Regions from separate parts of the Verrucosispora sp. WMMA2121 genome, predicted to be linked through region 1. Evidence: riboswitches for the same ligand, from Rfam matches in the RefSeq annotation. Region 1 holds a riboswitch; the other holds the start of a gene.
What was found. A riboswitch is a leader RNA that binds a small molecule or an ion and turns the genes downstream of it on or off. The one in region 1 is predicted to bind S-adenosylmethionine.
Positions count from the first base shown of each region.

Region 2: linked by a shared signal. The riboswitch ahead of thrC (threonine synthase) and the one ahead of O7605_RS25850 (GNAT family N-acetyltransferase) in region 1 are both predicted to bind S-adenosylmethionine.

Region 1 is NZ_JAPZBH010000006.1:3,756,146-3,763,439, reverse strand. It holds gene O7605_RS25865 (hypothetical protein) at 1-285, shown strand, start outside; gene O7605_RS25860 (hypothetical protein) at 386-865, shown strand; gene O7605_RS25855 (MFS transporter) at 942-2,213, shown strand; gene O7605_RS25850 (GNAT family N-acetyltransferase) at 2,223-2,903, opposite strand; SAM riboswitch class IV at 2,913-3,029, opposite strand; gene O7605_RS25845 (arginase family protein) at 3,094-3,855, shown strand; gene O7605_RS25840 (GNAT family N-acetyltransferase) at 3,867-4,139, opposite strand; gene O7605_RS25835 (phosphotransferase family protein) at 4,224-4,970, shown strand; gene O7605_RS25830 (diacylglycerol/lipid kinase family protein) at 5,124-6,083, opposite strand; gene O7605_RS25825 (hypothetical protein) at 6,318-6,506, shown strand; gene O7605_RS25820 (class I SAM-dependent methyltransferase) at 6,609-7,294, shown strand, end outside.
Region 2 is NZ_JAPZBH010000004.1:1,430,178-1,437,471, forward strand. It holds gene paaN (phenylacetic acid degradation protein PaaN) at 1-1,058, opposite strand, end outside; gene O7605_RS07350 (GNAT family N-acetyltransferase) at 1,112-2,131, opposite strand; gene O7605_RS07355 (GNAT family N-acetyltransferase) at 2,184-3,203, opposite strand; gene thrC (threonine synthase) at 3,440-4,726, opposite strand; SAM riboswitch class I at 4,736-4,871, opposite strand; gene O7605_RS07365 (DoxX family protein) at 4,992-5,438, opposite strand; gene O7605_RS07370 (DUF4232 domain-containing protein) at 5,643-6,395, shown strand; gene O7605_RS07375 (ABC transporter permease) at 6,435-7,294, opposite strand, start outside.

The sequences.
Region 1 (7,294 bases):
CGTCCGGCCGGGGTAACCGACCCGTTGCTGTGGCGGCTCGCCCTGGACGTCGCCGACGCGCACGCACCGGGCGAGGACGGTGGCTGCACCCACCTGCTGTGCGCCGGCCAGAACTGGCCGTGCGAGCCGTGGCAGCAGGCCCAGCGGGCACTGAACCTCGCCCAGGGCGGCACAACCGACGAGACGTCGGCATCCGCTGCCCCACAGGAAAGCACCTGGGCCGCCCCGGCTGCCCGGCCGGCCTGGTCGACGGAGCGGTCCCGCCACGAGTCCGCAGCCGCCTGAGCGACCGACCGCCCAGCACATCGTTGGGCATGTCGCCGAAGGCCAGCACCTCCGGCGGCCGACGGACAGGATTGGGTTGCTGTCAATGTAGCGTTGACGCATGGTTGACCCGCTCGATCAACTGGCCGGCGTCGGGGCCGCCCGGAACCGACTCGACGAGACCGAACTCGATCTCATCGACCGTGCCCGGCTGGCCGGTGCGACCTGGGCCCAGGTGGCCGAGGCCCTCGGCCTGGCCAGCCGGCAGGCCGCCGAGCAGCGCCGCCAACGCCTGGCCGCCGCGCGTGCGGCCCGTCGAGCGGTGGCGGACCGGGGCTGGCCGGCCGAGGTCGCCGCGTTACGCGGCCTCCTCATCGAGCTGCGACGTTGGATCGACGCCGACCGTCGCTGGGATGCCCGCTTCGACCGGGCCGCGTTGACCCGCCGTACCACGATGCTCGCCCTGGAGGCCGAGCCCGGCGGCCTGTACGACCTGGCCACCCGGATCCGCGCCGACCTACCGGCCAACGATCCCGAACTACCCGCCCCGATACGCGCCGTCGCCCGCCACCTCGCCGAGGCGCTGTCAACGCAGCGTTGACATCTGCCCAGAGTCTTGCCTCGAAGTAACTCAAGAATGGACGCTGTGAGCTCCCCTGACTCGTTCCGGAGGGCCCATGCGGCGCAACGCGATCCTCTTCGTGGCGGTGTCGCTGCTGTCCGGCCTCGGCGGCAGCGCGATGGCCCTGGTCACCGGCATCTGGATTCTCGACCTCACCGACTCCCCCGGCCTGGCCGCGCTCGCCGGCCTCTGCGCCTACGCGCCCACCCTCGCCGGCCCGTGGCTCGGCGCTGTCGTCGACCGGCTGCCCCGACGCCCGGTCGTCGTCGCGGCCAACCTGACTCTCACCGCCACCCTGCCCACCCTGCTGGCGGTGCGTGGTCCCGGCCAGGTGTGGCTGCTGTTCTGCGTGGCCACGGTCTACGGCATCGCGTACGTCCTGATCGACGCGGGCGAGAGCGCCCTGTTGCCGGCGGCCCTGTCGGGTGTCCACCTCGGACGGGTCAACGGGTGGCGCTCCAGCGCCCAGGAAGGCGTCAAGCTGGTCGCCCCGCTGGCCGGTGCCGGCCTGTACACCTGGCACGGCGGCCAGCTGGTCGCCCTGCTGGCCGCCGTGCTGCCGGCCCTCGCCGCAGCCGGCTACGCGGCGCTGCGCCTGACCCGCACGCCGCCGCCGGTCGCGATCCCGGACCGGGGAGTCCGAGTCGGGCTGACCGTCCTGTTCGGCGCGGTGTCGATCCGACAACCGGTGACGCTCGCCGCGGTCGCCATCGGCATGTCCGGGTTCACCACCGCCGCCGGCTACGCCGTCGTCACCGACACGCTCGGCCTGCCGGCGACGTTCCTGGGTGTACTACTCAGCGCCCAGGGCGCCGGCTCGGTCGCCGGTGGACTGGTGGTCGGCCGGATGATCACCTGGTTCGGCCCGACAGCGGTGGCCCTGGCCGAGGCCGGACTCTTCGCCGTCAGCTGCCTGGGCAGATGCCTGCCCTGGTGGCCAGCGGTCGTCGCCGCGTCGGTGGTGACCGGTCTGGGGTTGCCGTGGGCGCTCGTCGCGGCGATCACCGCCGTCCAGACCCACAGCCCCGACGCGCTGCTCGGCCGGGTCGCCGCCACCGCCAACACGGTCATGTTCGGGCCGATCGCGGCGACGACGCCGCTCGGCGCGGCCGCCGTGCTGCTCGGCCCCCGGCCACCGCTGGTCCTCGCCGCCGCCGGCTGCCTCACCGCTTGCGCGCTGACCTGGCGACGTCGGCGCGAGCGGACATCGTCGCGCCGCTCCCCCCATGTCGGCCGGGCGACGGCGCTGACGTCGGGAGCGGGAATGCCGGACGCCGTCAATGAGAGAAGGGTGCCAAACACCCGAACTCGGCAGCCGAGCCGCTGACCTCGACCATCACTCGGTCGGCCGCACGGCCCCGCTGGGTGGGGGCGGGCATGCTCGCGTCCTGCATTCCCGGCTCCCGAGCCGCGCCTGTAGCGCTGTCCGGCAGGCCGGCCACTCCGAATCAATGATCGAGTACATGGCAGAGTCTCGGAGCAGCCCCGCCTCGCCCGGCGCCCAAGACCGCGACCAGCGTCGTAGGACACCCTCGAACCGCGCACCCGTACGCTCGATTGCCATGCGGGAGACCGTGTTGCGGGCATCCGTCTTCAGGTCGACCCGGGCCACTTTCCACACCTCGAACGCGTTGGCGAAAAGCAGGAACTTCGCCTCCGTGTTCAGTCCCGTCCGCTGCGCCGACGCCGCCAGCCAGGTGAAACCCACCTCCACCGCGTAAAGCACGTCGCGATCTGGCAGGAGCCGGGGATCCCAGTAGGCCGTCGCACCGACGGCGTGGCCACTCGCCTTCGCCACCTGCGCGTACGGCAACAGCGTCCGCTGCGCCGCCCGGGCCAGCTGCGCATCGATGTAGTTCCCGACCTCGGCCGCGGTAGGCACCCAGGTGAACCGGTACGAGGCTCTGTCCTCCTCGGCTACGGCTGCCAGGTCGGCGGCGTGCCGGTGACCCAGCGGCTCCAGCCGAACGAGGTCGCCTTCGAGAACGCCAGCGGCACACGTCACAGGAAATGGCATGCTCTCTCCGTTCGCGGCTTGCCCGATGCTTCGTGCAGCGGGCCGGGTCATCACCCGGGGCACCCCACCCACGAGACGGAGGGTTGCCGGCCAGCGAGCCGGGGCTTCGCGCTGGCGCTCATGACCTGGAGGGACCATAACAAGTCCAAGCCGTGAATGATGACTGTGGACCTCGACGAAAGGATGCGGCGTGACCACGATCCTGGTGCCGTACCACCAAGATGAGCGGCTGCTGGACGGTGAGATCTCGGTGGCGGCGGACATCGATGTTCGGTCGCAGGTACGCGACGGGGACGTCTGGCGACACATGGCGGGGGTGTGCTCCGCTACTGCGGCGGCAGTGTCGCCGGTGGTGGCGGCTGGCCGCGTGCCGGTGGTGGTCTCCGGCGACTGCCTGGTCGCCGGCGGCACCGTCGCCGGGGTGCAGGTAGCGGGAGTCGACCCGGCGGTTGTCTGGTTTGACGCCCACGGTGACGTGCACACCTTGCAGACGAGCACATCGGGCTACCTGGGGGGTCTCGCGTTGCGGCTGCTGAACGGTGCGCATCCGGAGCGGTACGCCGACGTGATCGGGTTGCGGCCGGTGCCGGCGGAGCGCACGGTGTTGGTCGACGCGCGCGACCTGGATCCCGCCGAGATCGAGTATCTGGCCGGCAGCGCGACCCGCCGGATTCCGGTCCCCGAGGTTTCCGCGGACACCGTGCCGTCCGGTCCGCTGGTCCTGCACGTCGACGTGGATGTCATCGACTCGGGCGCGGTGCCCGGTCTGCGTTACCCGGCGCCGGACGGCCCGTCGGCGGATGCCGTCTTGGCCGCCTGCGCACGGCTGTTCGCGACCGACCGGGTGGTGGCGTTCGATGTGGCATGCCCATGGTCGCGGACCGAGGACGAGGGCCAGCGGGACATCCGTAAGGAGCTGCTGTCCCGGCTGACGGCTCTCGCCACCCACTGAGCCGCAGTCCCTCAACCGGGAACGTCGCGAAGCTCCTTGACCAGGAACAGACAGCGGTCGGCGACCTCGTGTCGGGTTCCTCGCTCGTCGATGTAGTGGTACCGGTCGAGGTAGCGGCAGCCGGTGTCCTGGTATCCGAGTCGCAGGTAGAGCGCACCCGCCCGGGAGTTGTCCTCGCCGACACCCATCCCGATCCGGTGGTGGCCGCGTCGCAACGCGAGTTCCTCGGCGGCCCGGATGATCGTCGTTCCGACGCCCTGAGACCGGTGTCCGGCAGCGGACACTGTAGTGACAGCGGCAAATCCGGTCTCTGCTCCACGGCTGCTTTGTCCAGACGCCCGCAGCGACATCGCCGATCGACCCCGATAATGACCGGTGTGGATGAGGTCACGGTCGTCGTCGCCCACAGTGAGCGCGCGACCCTGCGGGTCGGTGATGTGTTCCTGAAGGTCGACAGTGACCAGGCGCGCATCGATGTCGAGGTCGAGGCGATGCGGCTGGCGCCCGTTCCGACCCCGGAGGTCCGGTGGCGCAAGCCGCCCGTCCTCGCGATCGCCGCAGTGCCCGGCCGGGCACTCGGTCGTCTCGGCGAGCCCTCGCCCGCGTCACCGGCGGCGTGGGCCGCGGCGGGCGCGGTGATCCGGACGCTGCACGACACGCCACCACCGCCGTGGACCGGCAGGAAGCTCGTCGGCCTGGACGCGGAACTCGAACGCGAATGCGCCTGGCTCGTCGACAGCGGCGCCCTGCCGGCTGACCTGGTCGACCGCAACCGCGAGATCGCCGAGGCCGCGATTCGGCCGTGGACGCCGGTGTTCATGCACGGCGACCTGCAGATCACCCACATCTTCACCGACGGCGACGAGGTCACCGGCGTGATCGACTGGTCCGAGGCGGCACCCGGCGACGCGCTGTACGACCTGGCCATCCTGACCCTCGGGCACGAGGAACGACTCGACGATCTCCTGGCCGGCTACGGCACCGACGTCGACCGGGACGTGATTCGGGCCTGGTGGTCGCTGCGCAGCCTGCTGGCGTCCCGCTGGTTGATCGAACACGGCTTCGACCCGTCGGCGCCAGGCTGCGAGTTCGACGTGCTCAGATCGCGGATGTGAGGCGACACCGGCCCGACATCGGCGGGGATGCACGGCGACCGGGGCCCCGTCCCGCATGACCGGATCGGCGACCTGCACCGGACCCCGGGACCACGTTCGCCCGAGCGTGGTCCTGCCGCTGGCGGGTCGGGTCGGGCGACCTGCCATCCCGGCTCACTGTGGCGCGGCCGGCGCCTCCTCGTCGTCCCGATCCGGGCAGCACACGGTCAGGGCGGCGGGCACGGCGCGTACCTTCAGTTTCCGGGCCGTGCTGCGGGCGCCGCCGTCCAGCTCGTACGTCTTCGGCTCGGCGAAACGGACCTTGACCTTGCGGCCCCGGGTGATCCGCACGAACTTGGAATCCTCGGAGCGGCCGGTGGCCATCTTGCCGAGGGTACGGGCCCAGTCGACGGCACCGCTGGCGGTGGAGACCCCGATCTCCAGCGAACCGCTGTCAGGGCGGGCGTCGTCGAAGGCGGGGATGCCGCCGGTGATGGTGCCGACGTTGCCGAACAGCACGCAACTGGCCTCACCGTCGAACCAGAGGGCACCGTCGACGGTGATCCGGGTCCGGGTCAGCTCGCCACGCACGTGACGCAGCCCGGTCCACACGTAGGCGAGCCGGCCGAGACGCCCCTTCATCTCCCGGTCGGCCTCCCGGATGAGGTCACCGTCGAAACCGGCACCGGCCATCACCGCGAAGTGCTCACCGTTGAGCTTGCCCAGGTCGAGCCGACGCCGCTGACCGTGCAGACCGATCCGGACCGCCTCGCGCAGATCCTCGGGAACGCCCAGGTTGGTGGCGAACAGATTGGCGGTACCGGCCGGCAGGATCGCCATCGGTACGCGAGACCCGGCGAGGGTGTCGGCGCACCGTTGGACCATGCCGTCGCCGCCCCAGACGAAGACCAGTTCGGCACCCCTGTCGAGCGCCTTGCGGACCTTCTTCGGCGCCTTACGGCTCTTGGGCACCTCGTACCAGAGCAGCTGCTCGACACCCGCGCCGACCAGGGCGGCGCGCAGCTCGTCCAGGCCCCCACCGAGGTTCTTCTTCCGGTGGGCCACGACCGCGACGGTGCCCACCGCCACGGTGGGCGCAGGCCGGTCCGGATCCACCAGCACACTCGCACTCATGCCGGCCAGTGGTACCCGACGGCCCGCGATTTCACGCCTGGTCTAGCGTTGGCGGGGCGATGATCCACGCCGTCCGCGAGCGGCATCAGGACCGCGGACGTCAACGTCGTTACCCAGCCACACCGGTCGCGGTCACATCCCTGCACTTGCCTGAACTGTTACGCAAGGTCCGTACGCAAACCGTCAAGGCTCCCCCGGGTGCCCATTCGGACGACGTGCGATAGCTTGCCACCGGTGGCGAGGCGAAGGTACGTGGCGAGGGGCGTGGATGGCGGCTACCGGATCTGGGACAACCGGGCTCGCCGGTGGTGGGGCGATCTTTATGAACTCTGCCCAGACGAGTTGCTCAACGAGCTGAACGGCGCCCGTGACTACGCCAGGATTACCGCGCTGCTCCGGAAGTACCGAGCACAGAAGCGGTAACGCAATACATCAGACCGCCGCGTTCGTTGCGGCATGAGCGGTATCGCAACCGCTTCGATTATTGCTGGTCGCGGGCATTCCGCAGCGCTACGGTTCTGTGCCATGCCCGACGCCATCTTTGCCCATCCGCGCCTCGCGCCTGTCTACGACGCGTTCGATGGCGACCGCGCAGACCTCGACGCATATCTTCGCATCGCCGACGAGTTCGACGCCCGACACGTGCTCGATGTCGGATGCGGTACCGGGTCCCTGGCCATCCTGCTGGTGAGCAGCGGACGACAGGTGACCGGCGTCGATCCCGCCGCCGCCTCCCTCGACGTGGCGGTATCCAAACCCGGCGCCGCGGCGGTCACCTGGCTCCACGGGGATGCCACGACCCTCCCCCGGCTGTCAGCTGACATCGCGGTCATGACCGGCAACGTGGCTCAAGTCTTTCTCGACGACGATGACTGGAGCGCGACACTGCAGGGCATTCGTGGTGCGCTACGCGACGGCGGCCACCTCGTGTTCGAGACGAGACGCCCGCAGCGCCGCGCCTGGGAGGAATGGCTCCTCGACACTGATCCTGTCACCCGAAACCTTCCTGGCATCGGTGAGGTCGAACGGCGTATGGAAGTCACCAGGGTCGCGCTGCCATATGTCTCCTTCCGGTACACGTACACCTTCGCCTCCGACGGCTTCTCGGTGGAATCCGACTCCACCCTCAGGTTCCGCAGTCGAGCAGAGGTTGAGCAGACCCTGGTGACCAGTGGTTTCACCACCATCGACGTCCGCGAGGCCCCGGACCG
Region 2 (7,294 bases), on a different contig from region 1:
ATGAGGATGTTCTGCGAGGTGGTGCACATCTGCCCGCTGTAGAGCGTCAGCGTGAAGCCCAGGTTGCGGCACATCCCGGCGAAGTCGTCGGTGGAGTCGATCACCACCGTGTTGAGCCCCGCCTTCTCGGTGTACACCGCCGCCTGGCGGGCGTTGGCCTCCAGCCAGTCGCCGTACTCGGTGGAGCCGGTGAAGTCGACGATCCGGACCGCCGGGTGCAGGGCCAGCGTCGAGGCGAGCTTCTCGTCCGGGGCCTCGGGCGCCAGCAGCACCAGGTTCGGGTCGAAGCCGGCCTCGGCGAGCACCTCGCGGGCGTACCGGACGGTGACGGCCAGCGGCAGCACGGCGCGCGGGTGCGGCTTGACCACGACCGGGTTGCCGGTGACCAGCGAGGCGAACAGACCCGGGTACGAGTTCCAGGTCGGGAAGGTGTTGCAGCCGATGACCAGGGCCACGCCCCGGGGCACCACGTGGAAGGTCTTGGACATCCGCAGCGGGTCGCCCTTGCCGGCGGCCTTCTCCCAGCCGGCGGTGCCCGGGTGCCGGGTCATCTCCGCGTACGCGTAGGCCAGCGCCTCGAGCGCGCGGTCCAGGGCGTGCGCGCCACCGGCCTGGAAGGCCATCACGAACGCCTGACCGCTGGTGAACTGCACCGCGTTGGCCAGTTCGAAGACGTTCCGGTGCAGCCGGTCGAGGATCTCCAGGCAGACACCCACCCGGGCCTGCGGGCCGGCGTCCCGCCAGGCCGGCAGCGCGGCGGACGCGGCGGCGACCAGCTGGTCGGCGTCGGCGTGCGGGTACCGCACGTCCAGCGGGACGCCGAACGGGCTGTGCTCGGTGGCGACCCGGTCGCCGTCGCTCGGCTGGTCGAGCGGGAAGTCCGCACCCAGGTACGCCTCGAAGGCGGCCTTGCCGTCGGCGGCGGCGGTCTCGCCGTACACCCGTGGGCTCGGTGATTCCGGGTAGGCGGACCAGTACCCCCGCTCCGCGATCGCGGTCAGCGCGCGGTTGAGGGTCTCGGCGTGCCTGGCGTAGAGGGGGTGCGGGGTCTCCGTCATGCCCGCCATCATGCAACACGAAGCCCTCAGATCAGTAGGGGCGTGTCACAACTTCAGATGGTCAGCTGCCAGTCGGTCCAGGCGTCGACCGGGCGGAAGCCGAGCTGCTCGTTGATGCCGATCATGTGATCGTTGACCGCCGCGTTCCAGGTGTCGATCGCGGCCAGGTCCGGCTCGTGGGCAAGCGCGTGCCGAAGGTTCTCCACCTTGACGAGCAGGCCCAGACGGTGTCCCCGGTGTGCGGGGTCGACGATGGTGATCTCCTGCCAGGCGTGCCATGGCGTGGACGGACCCCTGTCGATCATCGTCCAGGCGACCATCCGGCCGGTCGCCTCGTGCACCGCGCCGACGTGGTAGCGCCGTCGGCCCCGCAGCCGCTGGATCCGCTCGATCTCCCGGAACCGCGCGGCGTCCACCCGCTCCGCCTCGATCGCGAGGTCGCCCGTCGGCGCGTCGATGAGCAGCCGGCTCTCCAGCCGCGCGACGTCGACCACGTACTCCTCGGCCACCGGTCCTCGCCAGGCCACCGTCCGGTAGCCGGCGGCGCGGGCGCGGGCAGAATCGTGCAGCGCGGCCAGGGCCGCCTGGTCGAGCCGCGTGGTGTCCAGCCGACGCCGTACCTCGGCCAGCGCGGCCTGCGCTCCGGCCGCCGCCGCGAAGGCCGCACCGGGCGCCGCCCGCTCCGGTCCGCCGGGCAGTGGCCCCGGGGTCTCACCGATCAATCGCTGCCGGCCGTGCTCGGCGGCCACCTTCCGGGCGTACGCCAGCAGCGCCCGCCCCACCCCCTGCCGCCGCCGCGCCGGGTCCACCGTCAGCTCGACGGTGGCGATGCCGGTGTTCTCCAATTGCGGCAGCCGCATCCGCAGGTGGCCGGCCACCTCGCCGTCCCGCCGGGCCAGCGCCTGGTGGATCACGTTGCCGTGCGGCGGATGGGCGACCAGGAGCCCGAACTCGGCCCGGTCCCCCACCGGCAGGTCGGGCAGGTCGACGGCCTGCGCCGCCGCGACGACGCGGTGCGCCGCGTCGAGCGCGGCCGCGTCGGTGGAGTCGTACGGCGTGACGGTGACGGCCATGGCGCGAGCCTGCCCGCCGGCCGGCGGGCACCGCCACCGGATTTCCCGCCGGTCACACGTCGAGTTGCCAGTTGCTCCACCGGTCCCGCACCCGGAACCCGAGCTGTTCGTTGATGGTGATCATGTGGTCGTTGCTGGCCGCGTTGAACGTGTCGATGACCCGCACGGCGGGCTCGTGAGCAAGGAGGTGCCGCAGATTTTCGATCTTGGACAGCAGGCCGAGCCGATGGCCCCGGTGCTCCGGGTCGACGATGGTGATCTGCTGGAACGAGTGCCAGTCCGCGGACGCCCCGACGTCCAGCATCGTCCACGCGACCAGTCGACCGGACGCCTCGTGGCGCAGGCCGACGTGGTAGCGCCGCCGGCCGCGCGCATCCAGCGCCGACTCGGTGCCGCGTAGCCGCTCGGCGTCGACCCGCTCCGGCTCCCAGGCCAGGTCGCCCATTGGCGCGTCGGCCAGCAGCCGTCCGTCGAGGTACGCCACGTCGGCCGCCAGGTCGTCGGGAGTACGCCCGCGCCAGCGCAACACCGCGTAGCCGGCCGCCCGAATCCGGGCGTCGGCCAGCAGCGTGTCCAGCCGCGCCTGGTCCAGGTCGGCGACGGTCAGGCGCCGCCGGACGTCGGTCAGGGCGTCGACCGCGCCGAAGGCCGCAGCGAACGCGTTACCCGGCGACCGGCGACCGGGCTCGCCGGCAACCTCCGCCCGGCTCATCGCACTCACCCGTTTACGCCCGCGCTCGCGCAGCAGGCCGAGCCCGTGTTCGGCCAACGCTCGGCCCACGCCCCGGCGACGTAGCGCCGGATGCACGATCAGCTCAGCGGAGGCGTTCTCGGTGTTGTCCAGCTGCGGCAGGTCCAGCCGGAGAAAACCGGCCGGCGTACCGTCGATCCGCGCCAGCAGCATGATGGTCTCGCAGCCCGGCATCGGATGGCGGAGCAGGGCGGTGAATCGTCGCCGGCACATGGGTGGGAAGTCCGGCTCATCGGCGGCCACCTGTGCGGCACCGATCTGGTACGCCTGCTCGACGGCCGCCTCGTCGGCGGCCTCGACCGAGGTGATGGTGATGGTCATGCCGGCAGACTGCGCCAGCGACAGACGAGCGGGCCAGCGAATTTCGCTGGCCCGCTCGGAACGTTGGTCGGGAGGGACGATCGCACAACGCCTCCGGCGCTGGGTCGTAAAGACTGAAAGTCTACGGCGAAGCGCCCTCCCGCACGGAGCATCTTGCGCCGTCCGTTTGCGGTCGTCAAGTCCCTGGCGGCGTGTTTCGCTCACTCCCTGCGAAATGCCGCTCACTCATCCGTTCGTCAGCTCAACAGGCCCGCGTCCCGGGCGGCCCGCAACGAAGGCTTGATCCGGTGGGTGGGACCGACCTCACCGGCGACCGCGTCGAGGGTCTTCAGCCCCTCGCCGGTGTTGAACACGACCGTCTCGGCGGTCGGGTCCAGCCGGCCCGACTCGACGAGCTTGCGCAGCACCGCCACGGTCACCCCGCCGGCCGTCTCGGCGAAGACCCCGGTGGTGCGCGCCAGCAGGCGTACCGCCGCCCGGATCTCGTCGTCGTCGGCGTGGTCCATCCAGCCACCGGTGCGGCGCACCGCCTCCAGGGCGTACAGCCCGGCCGCCGGGTCGCCGATGTTCAGCGACTTGGCGATCCCGGTCGGCTTGACCGGGGTGATGGTGTCGGTGCCCGCGTGCAGTGCGGTGGCGATCGGGTTGCAGCCGGCCGACTGCGCGCCGAAGACCTTCCAGCCGCCGGCCGGGGCCTCGACCAGCCCGATCTCGACCAGCTCACTGAACGCCTTGTCGATTTTGGTGAGCAGCTCACCGGAGGCCATCGGGATGACCACCTGGGCGGGGATCCGCCAACCGAGTTGCTCGGCCACCTCGTAGCCGAGCGTCTTGGACCCCTCCGCGTAGTACGGCCGCACGTTGACGTTGACGAAGGCGGTGTCCTCGAACTCGTCGGTCTCGACCAGCTCACCGCAGAGCCGGTTCACGTCGTCGTACGACCCGTCGATGGCGACGAGGTCACCGCCGTAGACGGCGGTCGTGACGACCTTGCCCTGCTCCAGGTCGCCCGGGATGAAGACCACGGACGGCGTACCCACCCGGGCGGCGTGCGCGGCGACGGAGTTGGCCAGGTTGCCGGTGGAGGCGCAGGCGAACCGGGAGAAGCCAAGCGCGCGGGCGGCGGTGAGCGCCACCGAGACCACCCGGTCCTTGAACGAGTGGGTGGGATTGGCGCTGTCGTCCTTGACCCACAGTGCAGCGGTGATGCCCAACTCGGCGGCGAGCCGGTCGGCGGCCACCAGCGGGGTGAACCCGGGGTCCAGGGTGACCCTGGTGGCCGGGTCCTGGCCGGCGGGCAGCAGGGCGGCGTACCGCCAGAGGTTGCGGGGCCCGGCCTCGATCTGCTCGCGGGTGACGGTGGCGAGGACGGCCGGATCGTAGTCGACCTCCAGCGGGCCGAAACACTCGTAACAGGCGTGCTGGGCGGCGAGCGGGTAGCGGGCCGAACAGGCCCGGCAGACCAGGGCACGAGCGGGGCTGGCGGCGGTGTCGATGCCGGACGGGGCGAGCGTCGACGTCATGTCGAAGTCCTCTCATCTTTCCCCGCATCGCACCCTGCGGCGGGGACGGAATTGGCACCTGCCCCGCCGGACGCTCACCGGTGAGCGCGCGAGGTGGTTGCCGGGGCGTCGTCGGGCCGTATCCCTCAGCCCCTCTGGATGAGGTATGCAGTTGTGTCGCCGAGTCTAGGCAATCCGGACGCGGCCGTCGCCTGTCAATCCCAGCCTGTGAGCGAAACCTCAGCGGCGCCGTTGCCGCACCCTCCGGCGCCGCTGAGCCTCGCCGTCAGGCCGGCACGGACCGCGGTTCAGCCTGATCCACGGCCACCGTCGCCGCCTCCCGGCGCCACAGGTTGTCCACCGCCCAGGTGCCCGGGCCGAGCACCGCCACCAGGAAGAACGCCCAGCAGAAGAGGACGGACAGTTCGCCGTTGTTCCGCAGCGGCAGCAGCGCATCGGGCTGGTGGACCACGAAGTACGCGTAGGCCATCGAGCCCGATGCCAGCAGGGCCGCCGGCCGGGTGAACAGGCCGAGGAGCACGAGGGCGCCGCAGACCAGCTGGATCACCGCGGCGTACCAGCCCGGCCACTGGCCGAGCGGCACCGCCTCGCCGCTACCCCGGTTGCCGCCGAAGACGCCGAAGACCGATGACATGCCGTGAATGAGGAACAACAACCCGATGACGATGCGGAACAGGGACAGGGCCGGCCCGCCGAACCGGTCAGTGCGCATTGGTACCTCCTACGAATGGGGTGGTGGTACCAGCATGCGGACTTGATAGATAGTTGTCGATGCAATCTCTCTTGGTGGGAACGCTCCCAAAATCAGTCTAGCGGCCGAAACTTTCGGCGAGCAGCACCACGAGGAATTCCTTACCGCCCGCTTACGCGAGGGGCGGGACCACCGGCCGCCGCTGCCGGGTGCGACGATGCTCCGATGCCACGCACAACGGTCCGCGGGTCGGCTCCCGGTGGTCGTCGGCTCAGCATCGTGCCGATCTCGATCGCGGCGGCGTTCGGCCTGCTTGCCGGGTGTGCACCGGCCGGCGACATCGTGGCGGCGCCACCCGGTCCGGTCCCGGGCTCCAGTGGGCCGGACGCCAATAGCTCCGGCACCACGCCGCCCAGCGACGGCGGTCTCGACCGCCTGCCCGCCCGCGACGGCGATCTCGGGGGGAGCACCGCCCCGACGTCCGAATGCCCCGACTCCGGCGTCCGGATCACCTACCGCGGCGTCAGCGCCGCGATGGGGCTACGGGCGATGGGCCTGGAACTGGTCAACTGCGGCGACCGCACCTACCGGCTGCGTGGGTATCCGGAGCCGAGCCTGCGGGACGCCGACGGCAAGGTCATCCCGGTCAGGGTGATCCGGGGCGCGAAAGGGATCACCTCCGGCTTCGACGATCCACCCCGGTCGTTGGTGCTGGCCCCCGGTGAGGCGGCCGGCGCCGCCCTGCTCTGGCGCAACCTGGTCGACAACCCGACCGTGGTGGCGACGAACGCCGAGCACCTCGAGGTCGCCCCGCTGCGCGGCCGACCCGCCCAACAGGTCGTCATGGAGGGGCGGATCGACCTGGGCAACACCGACCGGGTCGGGGTCAGCGCCTGGCGGAAGCGGACGCGGAGCACGCCGGACCCGACGCCGTCGACCCCGAACCCGCCACCCACCACACCGGTCCCGCTGCTCTGAGCTGTCCCGGCTGTGGCCGAGCGGTCGCGGGCAGCGCGCTCAGCTGGTGATGTCCTTGCGGGTGAAGCGCCAGAAGGCCAGACCCCAGAACACGGTGGCATAGCAGATCGCCGAGACCGTGCCCCGCACGATGTCGTCGGTCTGCACGGGCGTGGAGAGCAGCCCCAACCACGCGGTGCTGTAGTGCGTCGGCAGGAACGACCGGATGACGCCGAGCGCGGTGATCTGGTCCAGGATGCTGGAGAGGATCCACAGCAGCACCGCACCACCGACCGCGCCCAGCGCCGCGTCGGTGGTCACCGACAGCAGGAACGCCAGCCCCGCGACCACCAGCAGGACGATCGCCAGGTAGCCGAGCACCGCGAGCAGCCGCAGCAGCCCCTCGCCCGGCTCCAGTTGGGCGGCGACCGTGCTGCGCAGCGGCGACCAGCCGTAGCGCAGGGTGCCGATGGCCAGTGCCGTGCCGGCGAGCAGCACCAGCGCCAGCGCCGAGTACGCGAGCGCGACCAGCAGCTTCACCGTGAGCAGCCGGGCCCGGGGCACCGGAATCGCCAGCAGATAGCGCAGGCTGCCCCAGCTCGCCTCGCTCGCCACCGTGTCACCGCAGAACAACGCGACCACCACGACCAGCAGGAACGAGGCCGACACGAAGATGGTGAAGAGGGTGAAGTTCAGCCCGCCGGAGGTGGCGAGATCGATCAGGCTGCCGAACTCTCCGCCGCCGTTGTCGTCGTCGTTCGAGTCGAACTGGAACGCGATCAGGATGATCAGTGGCAACAGCACCATGAAGCCCAGCGCCAACTGGGTACGCCGGCGCGACGCCTGCCGGCGGAACTCCGCGCCGAACGGCAGCGTCCGGGCGGGCCGGTAACCGGCCGCCGCACCCGAGGCGGCAACGG